3 regions of the Planomonospora sp. ID91781 genome follow, and region 1 is predicted to be linked to each of the others. Evidence: predicted binding sites of a transcription regulator. Region 1 holds the regulator's gene; each other region holds the start of a gene.
The links. The regulator HrcA, encoded in region 1, represses chaperone genes, less so after heat shock. The targets are predictions, from matches to a motif close to TTGGCACTCTCNNNNNGAGAGTGCCAA.
Positions count from the first base shown of each region.

Region 2: a site for HrcA is predicted at 1,319-1,345, ahead of HS048_RS00940 (FmdB family zinc ribbon protein). Genes of this name have one in related genera too.
Region 3: a site for HrcA is predicted at 1,871-1,897, ahead of groL (chaperonin GroEL). Genes of this name have one in related genera too.

Region 1 covers NZ_JABTEY010000001.1:2,843,223-2,846,495, forward strand. Annotated here, with positions in the region: gene HS048_RS12910 (DUF3097 domain-containing protein) at 1-543, opposite strand, end outside; gene HS048_RS12915 (hypothetical protein) at 605-1,357, opposite strand; gene hrcA (heat-inducible transcriptional repressor HrcA) at 1,546-2,559, shown strand; gene dnaJ (molecular chaperone DnaJ) at 2,572-3,273, shown strand, end outside.
Region 2 covers NZ_JABTEY010000001.1:201,992-205,264, reverse strand. Annotated here, with positions in the region: gene HS048_RS00945 (MFS transporter) at 1-837, shown strand, start outside; gene HS048_RS00940 (FmdB family zinc ribbon protein) at 982-1,290, opposite strand; gene HS048_RS00935 (potassium/proton antiporter) at 1,587-3,092, opposite strand.
Region 3 covers NZ_JABTEY010000001.1:401,116-404,388, forward strand. Annotated here, with positions in the region: gene HS048_RS01805 (AAA family ATPase) at 1-22, shown strand, start outside; gene groL (chaperonin GroEL) at 132-1,760, opposite strand; gene HS048_RS01815 (cold-shock protein) at 2,122-2,322, opposite strand; gene HS048_RS01820 (MoaD/ThiS family protein) at 2,661-2,936, opposite strand; gene thrC (threonine synthase) at 2,960-3,273, opposite strand, start outside.

The DNA of each region.
Region 1 (3,273 bases):
GGTGATCCGCTCGGCGATCCGGCTCTCCTTCGACCCGGCGACCAGGTGGTCGACGAGCACGCCCAGCCGGCGGCCCGGGCCGGGCCGGAACTCCTCGACGATCGCGGGCAGGTGGTCGACGCCCTCGAGGTACTCCACGACCACGCCCTCCACCCGCAGGTCGTGGCCCCAGACCCGCTCGACGAGCGCGGCGTCGTGCACGCCCTCGACGTAGATCCGGCTCTCCCGGGCGACGCGGGCGCGCAGCCCCTCCACCGCGATGGAGCCGGAGGCGCTGCGCCGGGGGGCCTTCGGCGCGGAGGCGGGCCGCACCAGGGTGACGACCCGGCCCTCCAGCAGGAACGCGGCGGGTTCGAGAGGGAACACCCGCCGCCGCCCGAACCGGTCCTCCAGGGTGACGGCCTCCTTGTCGCAGGCGACCACCGCACCGCAGAAACCGCCCTCGGCGTCCTCCACGACCAGGTCGGGCTCCGCCGGAACCAGGGGGATCGTCCCCCTGCCCGGCCGCCGCCAGTCGCCCGCCAGCACGTCGCGTTCGTACATCGCCCCTCCTGCGTCCGCGTCGACGCATGGGACGCTAGCAGCGCACGGGGCGGGGCCGCGATCACCCGCGGTAGGGACCGCCCGGCCCCCACCCGCCCACCGGGACGGCGGCGTTGAGCTTGCGGGCGCGGCTCCGCTTCACCAGTACGACGATGGTCACGACGATGGCCAGCAGGACGCCGAAGCCCGGGATCAGGAACAGTGCCACGGTGCCGCCCACGAGGGCGCCGGCGGCCAGCTCGCGGCCCACACCGAAGCGGGCCTGGCCCCCCTCCTCGACGGAGCAGCCGAGCTTGTACTCGCCCGCCTGGTCGACGCCGATCCGGAAGGCCAGCTCCCAGGGGATCCCGTCGCTGCCGGTGACGGTCGTCTGCACGAGCGAGTTCTCCAGCCGGCCCTGGGTCCCCTCCTGGAAACCGCACTGGAACTTGGTGCCCTGGGCCGCGGAGACGTAGAGGGCGGGGCTCTCGGCCGGGTCCAGCCGCACGGTGAAGACCTCGCCCGGGCCGTAGGAGGCCGGGGGCGCGGCGTCCTCGGCGAAGCTGAGCACGCCGCCGGCGAAGACCGCGATGCCGGCGATCACGGAGACCACCGCGAGCAGCCAGGCCCCCACGATCCAGCCGATGCTCGGGCCCGCCTTCACCTTCGGCGGCGGTCCCTGCGGGGCGCCGTAGCCGGGCGGGGCGTAGCCGTAGGAGGGGGCGCCGCCGTACGGCTGCGCGGAGGGGTGCTGCGCCGGCTGCTGGGCGGGGTGCTGGGGGGTGCCGGAGGGGGAGGCGAAGCCACCGGAGGGGTTGCCGAAATCGTGTGACATAAGGCAAGTGTGGAGGTTGTCGCTTGTATCCGAATAGCAGTTGACTTGACGACCGTGCGGACCCCGGTTGCGGGCCGCGTCATCCCACCCCGCGGGCGGGAGCCGTACACTGGCACTCGGGAACACCGAGTGCCAGCTCCGGTGTTCTCCGTCCGGGCGCGCAGGGTGCAGGCAGGGAGGTGAGCACGTTGGTCGATGACCGCAAGCTCGCGGTGCTTCGCGCCATCGTCGAGGACTTCGTGTCCACCAACGAGCCGGTGGGCTCCAAGGCTCTCGTCGAACGGCACAACCTGGGCGTGTCGCCCGCGACGATCCGCAACGACATGGCGGTGCTGGAGGAGCAGGGCTACATCGCCCAGCCGCACACCAGTGCCGGGCGGGTGCCCACCGACAAGGGCTACCGGCTGTTCGTCGACCGGCTCTCCCAGGTCAAGCCGCTGTCGGGGGCCGAGCGCCGGGCCATCGAGACGTTCCTGGCGGGCGCGGTGGACATCGACGACGTGGTGACGCGCACCGTGCGGCTGCTGGCGCAGCTCACCCGGCAGGTCGCCGTGGTGCAGTACCCGTCGCTGACCAGCTCCACGGTCCGGCACGTCGAGCTGGTCCCGCTGAGCGAGCGCCGCCTGATGTTCGTGCTCATCACCAACACCGGCCGGGTCGAGCAGCGCGTGGTCGAACTGCCCGACGTGGTGGACGAGGGCCGGGTCGCGCACCTGCGCGCCGTGCTCAACGCCTGCCTGGACGGCTGCGGGCTCACCAGCGTCCCGGACAAGGTCGCCGACCTGCCCGAGCGGCTGCCGGCCGAGGACCGGCCGCTGGCGGCCACGGTCCTGTCGGTGCTCCTGGAGTCCCTGGTGGAGCGCCAGGAGGAGAAGATCGTCTTTGCGGGGGCCGCCAACCTCGCGGGGGCCGACTTCACCGTCGGTCTGCGCGACGTGCTGGAGGCGCTGGAGGAGCAGGTCGTGCTGATGCGCCTGCTCGGCGAGACCTCCGACCCGTCCACACTGACCGTGCGGATCGGTTCGGAGAACCCCTACACCGGACTGCAGGGGACGTCGATCGTCGCCGCCGGATACGGTTCGGGGGACAAGCAACTGGCCCGGCTCGGTGTGCTGGGACCGACACGAATGGACTACCCGGTCACGATGGGCGCGGTGCGCGCGGTGGCACGCTACGTCAGCCAGATCCTGGCTGCATCCTAAGAGGTCGACTAAGTGGCTAAGAGTGACTACTACGGCACCCTCGGGGTGCGCCGTGACGCCAGTGCGGAAGAGATCAAGAAGGCTTACCGCCGGCTGGCCCGTGAGCTGCACCCTGACGTGAACCCCGATCCCGCGACCCAGGAGCGGTTCAAGGAGATCACCCAGGCCTACGAGGTGCTGTCCGACCCCGGCAAACGGCAGATGTACGACCTGGGCGGCGACCCGTTCGGCGGGGCCGGCGGCGGCGCGGGGGCCGGCGGGTTCGGTGCGGGCTTCCCGTTCAGTGACATCATGGACGCCTTCTTCGGCACGGCCGCCGGGGGCGGCGGACGCGGCCCCCGGTCCCGGGCCCGCCGGGGGCGCAACGCCACCATCCGGGTCGAGCTCGACCTGCGCGAGTCCGCCTTCGGCACCACCCGCGAGCTGACCGTCGACACCGCCGTGCTCTGCGAGGTCTGCACGGGCTCCGGGGCCGCGGCCGGCACCCACCCCGACACCTGCGACATGTGCAACGGCCGGGGCGAGGTGTCCCAGGTCACCCGCTCCTTCCTGGGCCAGGTCATGACCTCCCGCCCCTGCCCCCAGTGCGGCGGGTTCGGCTCGATCATCCGCCACCCCTGCCAGGAGTGCTCCGGCGACGGCAGGGTCCGCACCCGGCGCACCATCAAGGTCCGCATCCCGGCCGGGGTGGAGGACGGCACCCACATCCAGCTC
Region 2 (3,273 bases), 2.6 Mb from region 1:
GCCGTGGGCTTCGAGGACCTGGGGACGGCGACTTCGGGCGCCACGTTCTTCCGCGCGATCGGCGGTTCGTTCGGCGTCGCGCTGGCCGGGGCGATCTTCACCGCGCGGCTCGCCGACGACCTGGCCGCGCTCTCCCGGACGGTACGGCTCCCGCCGGGCATCGAGAGCGCGGTCCAGCAGGACCCGACGGTCATCCGGCGGCTGCCCCCGGAGGTCGCCGGAGCCTTCCTGGAGGCGTACTCCGACGCGATCGCCAGGGTCTTCCTGTTCGGAGCCCCGGTGGCGCTGCTGGCCTTCGCGGTGGCCTGGCTCCTGCCCGAGCTCCCGCTGCGGGAGACCACCAAGGCGACCGACCCGGGCGAGGGCTACGGCGCCGTGCCGACCGGCCGGTCGTCGCTCGACGAGGTGGAGAGGGGGCTGTGGCGGCTGGCGGACGAGGCCATGCGCCGTGACTACTACCGGCGGCTCGGCGACCTGGCGGGCCTGCGCGACCTGCCGTCCGGCTCGGTCTGGCTGATCGCCCGCCTGGGCACCCGGGGCAGGCAGGCGGGCGCGGACCTCGCGGAGCGGGCGGGCGTGACCATCGACAGGGGACGGCCGTACGTCGCCCACCTGGTGGAGCGCGATCTGGTCCGCCGGGCGGCGGACGGACTCGGCCTGGAGCTGACCCCGGAGGGGGAGCGGGTGGCCGACCGCCTGGTCTCGGAGGCCAGGGAGGGGCTCGCCCGGGTGATCCAGGACTGGAATCCGGAGGAGCACCCCGGGCTGCGCGAACTGCTGGACCGGCTGCCCGGGGAGATGCTCGGCGCGATGACCGACCGCCCCGCGCCGCGTTGAGACCGGTCGCCGCGGGACCGGGCCGGCGGGTGGGGCCGGCCGCGCACCGGGCCGGTCACCCGTGGGGCCGCCGGAGGGGGCGGCCGGTGCGCGGAGCGGGTCGCGCGGTGAGCCGGCGGGTGGGACCGGCCGCGCGCCCGTTCGTCAGGAGGCCGCGGCCGCGGGCGCGGCGGCGGGCTTGGACTCCGCCGACCCCGAGGAGGACGTGGAGGATGCGGAGGACGACGACGAGTTCGAGGAGCTCGACGTGGTGGAGCTCACCGTGCTCGAACCGGACGACCTGCTGTCCGTCCGGTAGAAACCGGATCCCTTGAAGACGATGCCGACCGCAGAGAACACCTTGCGCAGCTCACCCTGGCAGCTCGGGCACACGGTGAGCGCGTCGTCCGAGAACTTCTGGACGATCTCGAACTGGTTGTCACAGGCGGTGCAGGCGTACTGGTAAGTGGGCACGCTCTCCTCCTCATTCGGTCCGCGCCGATTGGCACTCGACTGGCGCGACTGCTAATGGTACGGCGTCGACAAGCATAAACGCGAGCGGAGGATGTCACATTCCGGCGTGCGCCTTCCGGCCGGGGCCCCGCAACCGTCCCGCAACCGGGCCCGAGGGAGTCCTCCGAACCGGTCCGGGCAGGTCCTCCGGTGCGCCCGCGGGAGTTCTCCGGTCCGGCCTGCGAGAGTTCTCCGGCCTGGTCTGTGGGAGTCCTCCGGCCCGGCCCACGGGAACCCCCGGGCCGGCCCGCCGGAGGTCAGGAGCCGTGCTCGCCGAACCAGCCGGCCAGCTTGCCCCGGCGGCTGATCGCGCGGATCCGCTTCTCGACGACCTCCCGGCAGGCGGCGGTGGCCACCACGAGGAGCTGGTCGTCGGCCCTGATCCGGGTGGACTCCGACGGCACGAACGACTTGCCGTCCCTGACGACGAGCGTGACCTGGGCGTCGGACGGCAGCCTGAGCTCGAACACCTCCACGCCGTGCAGCTTGGACGCCGGCGGGACCCTGATCTGCAGGAGGTCGGCGTTGAGCTCCTCCAGCGGGGCCGACTCCACCGCCAGGTCGCGGGCCTCCTCCGGCGCGGTGACCCCGAGCCTGCGCGCCACCCACGGCAGGGTGGGCCCCTGGAGCAGGGTGTAGACGACCACGATGACGAAGACCTCGTTGAACACGAGCTTGGCGGTGGCGTCGTCGATCGACGTGGCGGCCCAGGGGATGGTGGCCAGCACGATGGGCACCGCGCCCCGGAGCCCGGCCCACGACAGGAACGCCTGCTCCCGCCAGTTCAGCCGGTCGACCCCCGTGATCCGCAGCAGGAGGGCGGAGACCACGATGGACAGCGGCCGGGCGACCGCGACCAGGATCAGCCCCGCGACCAGCCCGGGGACGAGCGCGGTCGACATCTCCGAAGGGCTCGCCAGTAGACCGAGCATGACGAACAGGCCGATCTGGGCCAGCCAGGCGACGCCCTCGGCGAATCCCCGGCTGGCCGCCCGGTGCGGCATCCGGGAGTTGCCCATGACCAGCGCCGCCAGGTAGACCGCCAGGAAGCCGCTGCCGTGCAGGGACGCGGCGCCGGCGTAGGCGGCGAAGGCCAGCGCGAGCACCGCGATCGGGTACAGGCCGGCGGCCGGCAGCGCGACGCGGCGCAGCGCGTAGACGCCGACCGGGCCGATCGCCAGCCCTGCGGCCGCGCCCACCACGAGCTCGAAGACCACCTCCAGCAGGGCGACCCCGAGGCTGGGCGAGGCGTTGGTGCTCAGCAGCACCACCGCGATGACGACGGGGGCGTCGTTGAACCCGGACTCGGCCTCCAGGATGCCCGACAGGCGCGGTGGCAGGGGCAGGCGGCGCAGGACGGAGAAGACCGCCGCGGCGTCGGTCGAGGCGAGGACCGCGCCGAGCAGGAGCGCGGTCCGCCAGTCCATGCCGAGCAGGAAGCGCACCGGGAGCGCGACGGCGGCGATGCTCACCGCGACGCCCGCGGTGGCCAGCACCACGGCGGTGGGGATGGAGCCCCGGACGTGGCTCCAGGTGGTCGTCAGACCTCCCTCGGCCAGGATGATCGCCAGCGCGATCAGGCCCATCTGCTGGGCGAGTCCCGTGTCCTCGAACTGCAGGCCGAAGCCGGACTCGCCGATGACCAGGCCGAACCCGAGGAAGATGAGGAGGCTGGGGAGGCCGCTGCGGTGGGCGACGCGCACCGCGACGATGGAGGCGATGACGATCCCCGCGCCGAGCAGCAGCCAGACGTTCATGTCCATCGGATGTCCATCGGCTGTCCGTCAGGATCCGGTGAGACGGTCGGCGCGTTCGTGCAACGGAGGGTTCGCTCCCTTGGCGGAGGGCCCCCGCGCAGAACCGCCGGGGCGTGCAGGCCGCCCGTCCCGGACGGGAAGAGCGGGAAACCGCTCCCTCTCCGGGAGCGAAGAGTCACCTGTCCCC
Region 3 (3,273 bases), 2.4 Mb from region 1:
CCCGCCCCAGCTGACCGGCTGACCGGCCGCGCGGAGGGGACCGCGCGGGAGCCGGGAAAAGCAAAGGGAGCCGGGAAAAGGAAAGGGCCGGTCCCGTGAGGGACCGGCCTCTTCTTCGAGCAGGCGCCGGACTAGAAGTCCATGTCGCCGCCGCCCGGCATGCCGCCGGCCGGAGCGGGGTTCTTCTCGGGCTTCTCGGCGATGACGGCCTCGGTGGTGAGGAACAGCGCCGCGATGGACGCCGCGTTCTGCAGCGCGGAACGGGTCACCTTGGCCGGGTCGATGATGCCCGACTCGAACATGTTGACGTAGTCGCCGGTGGCGGCGTTCAGGCCCTCACCCGGGGTGAGGTTGCGCACCTTCTCCACCACGACGCCGCCCTCGAGGCCGGCGTTGACGGCGATCTGCTTCAGCGGCTCCTCGAGCGCCTTGCGGACGATCGCGGCGCCGGTGGCCTCGTCACCGAGCAGCTCGAGCTTGTCGAACGCCTTGGCGCCGGCCTGCAGCAGGGCCACGCCACCGCCGGGGACGATGCCCTCCTCGACGGCCGCCTTGGCGTTGCGCACGGCGTCCTCGATGCGGTGCTTGCGCTCCTTGAGCTCGACCTCGGTCGCCGCGCCGGCCTTGATGACGGCGACGCCGCCGGCCAGCTTGGCGAGACGCTCCTGGAGCTTCTCGCGGTCGTAGTCGGAGTCGGTGTTCTCGATCTCGGCGCGGATCTGGTTGACCCGGCCGGCGATCTGCTCGGCGTCACCGGCACCGTCGACGATGGTGGTCTCGTCCTTGGTGATGATGACCTGGCGGGCGCGGCCGAGCTGCTCCAGCGCGGTGGACTCGAGCTTGAGGCCGAGGTCCTCGCTGATGACCTGGGCGCCGGTCAGGACGCCGATGTCGCCCAGCATCGCCTTGCGGCGGTCGCCGAAGCCCGGGGCCTTGACGGCGACCGAGCGGAACAGGCCGCGGATCTTGTTGACGACCAGGGTGGCCAGGGCCTCGCCCTCGACGTCCTCGGCGATGATCAGCAGCGGCTTGCCGGCCTGCACGACCTTGTCGAGGACCGGGAGCAGGTCCTTGTTGGCGGACACCTTGGAGTTGACGACGAGGATGTAGGGGTCGTCGAGGACGGCCTCCATACGCTCCGGGTCGGTCACGAAGTAGGGCGAGATGTAACCCTTGTCGAAGCGCATGCCCTCGGTGAGCTCGAGCTCCAGGCCGAAGGTGTTGCTCTCCTCGACGGTGATGACGCCTTCCTTGCCGACCTTGTCCATCGCCTCGGCGATCATCTCGCCGATCTGCGGGTCGCCCGCGGAGATGGAGGCCGTGGAGGCGATCTGCGCCTTCGTCTCCACGTCCTTGGCCAGCTTGGAGAGCTCCTCGCTGACGCGCTCGACGGCGGCCTCGATGCCCTTCTTCAGGGCCATCGGGTTGGCGCCGGCGGCGACGTTGCGCAGGCCCTCGCGGACCAGCGCCTGGGCGAGCACGGTGGCGGTGGTGGTGCCGTCACCCGCGACGTCGTCGGTCTTCTTGGCGACTTCCTTGACGAGCTCGGCCCCGATCTTCTCCCACGGGTCCTCGAGCTCGATCTCCTTGGCGATGGAGACACCGTCGTTGGTGATCGTGGGGGCGCCCCACTTCTTCTCCAGAACGACGTTACGGCCCTTGGGGCCGAGGGTCACCTTCACGGCGTCCGCGAGCTGGTTCATACCACGCTCGAGACCGCGCCGGGCGTCCTCGTCAAACGCGATCATCTTGGCTGCCATACGGCTAGACCTCCCAAACACAGGGTGGCGTGCACCGGATCGAGCCGACGCCCGCGACGGCATGTGGACCCGCGACTCCGTTCGGCGGGTCCCATCGTCTCGATCCAGGGTTGGCACTCTCAAACAGAGAGTGCCAACGAACTGTTTAGCACTCTACCCTGCCGAGTGCAAGCTACGCCCCGCTGAGCTGGGCTCCGCCCAGAGCGAAGGCACCACATCGGGGCGAAGCCCCGGATGCGGGAACGCGAAGGCCCGGCCCTCCGGAGCCTCCGGCGGGCCGGGCCGACATGTGGGGGATCCGCGCGGACCGCACTGCCGCGGGAGTCCCGGCCGTCTCCGGCGCATCCGCCGGCCGACCGCCTCAGACGGTCCGGACGGCCTCCGCCTGCGGGCCCTTCTGCCCCTGGGTGATCTCGAACTCGACCCGCTGGCCTTGCTCGAGCGCACGATAGCCGTCCATCAGGATCGCGGAGTAATGGACGAAAACATCCTTACCACCGTCTACCGCGATGAAGCCGTAGCCCTTGTCCGCGTTGAACCATTTGACGGTGCCCTGCGCCACTTCCGACTCCTCTTACCGGCCCTGAAGACCACGCCCATTCCACTCGCGAAGCCTTCGATCTCCGCGGCGAAGACCTCGCCCGCATCGATCGTTCTCGACCATACCTGTGGGACACCGTAGGGCAACAGAGTCAATCCGCTAATCATCCGTTTACCGGCGCCTTTGGCAGGAGAACAAGCTTTTGCCCTCGCGCCGTTTAGTTCAATATTGCATTATTTCCTCACGTCCCAGATATGAACGGGCGCCACAAAGCACGACACCCGCACGCGGCCGGAGCGGCGTACGGGTGTCGTGGAGGCGCCAGGGGCGCCCGGAGCGGCCTGGACGGCCCGAGGGGATCAGCCCCCGGCGACCGCCGGGATGATGGAGATCTGGACCCCGGACGGCGTGGCGGTCTCGAGGTTGTCCGCGAAACGGACGTCCTCTTCGCCCACATAAACGTTGACAAAACGTCGGATCTTGCCCGTTTCATCGAGAATCCGGGCACCGATGCCGGGGAAGTCCGCGTCGAGCTTCTCCAGGACCTCCCGCAGGGTTGCCCCTTCTCCGCTCACCTCGGCGGCGCCATTGGTGTACGTGCGAAGAATCGTCGGAATCCGCACAGAAACGCTCATAGTCCAGTACCTTTCAGGAGTTCTCAGGCGAGGGCGGCACGGAATGCGTCAAGAGACGGCCGGATGACCGCGGTGGGCCGGGCGTGGTCGGCCACCGCGTCGAGGGTCTTGAGCCCCTCCCCGGTGTTGAGGACGACCGTCTCGGCGTCGGGGTCGAGTCTGCCCTCGGCGACCAGCTTGCGGAGCACGCCGACGGTGACGCCGCCCGCGGTCTCGGCGAAGACGCCCTCGGTCCGGGCCAGCAGCCTGATCGCGTCGACGATCTCGGCGTCCGTGACGTCCTCCACCGCGCCGCCGGTGCGCCGGGCGATGTCCAGGACGTACGGGCCGTCGGCCG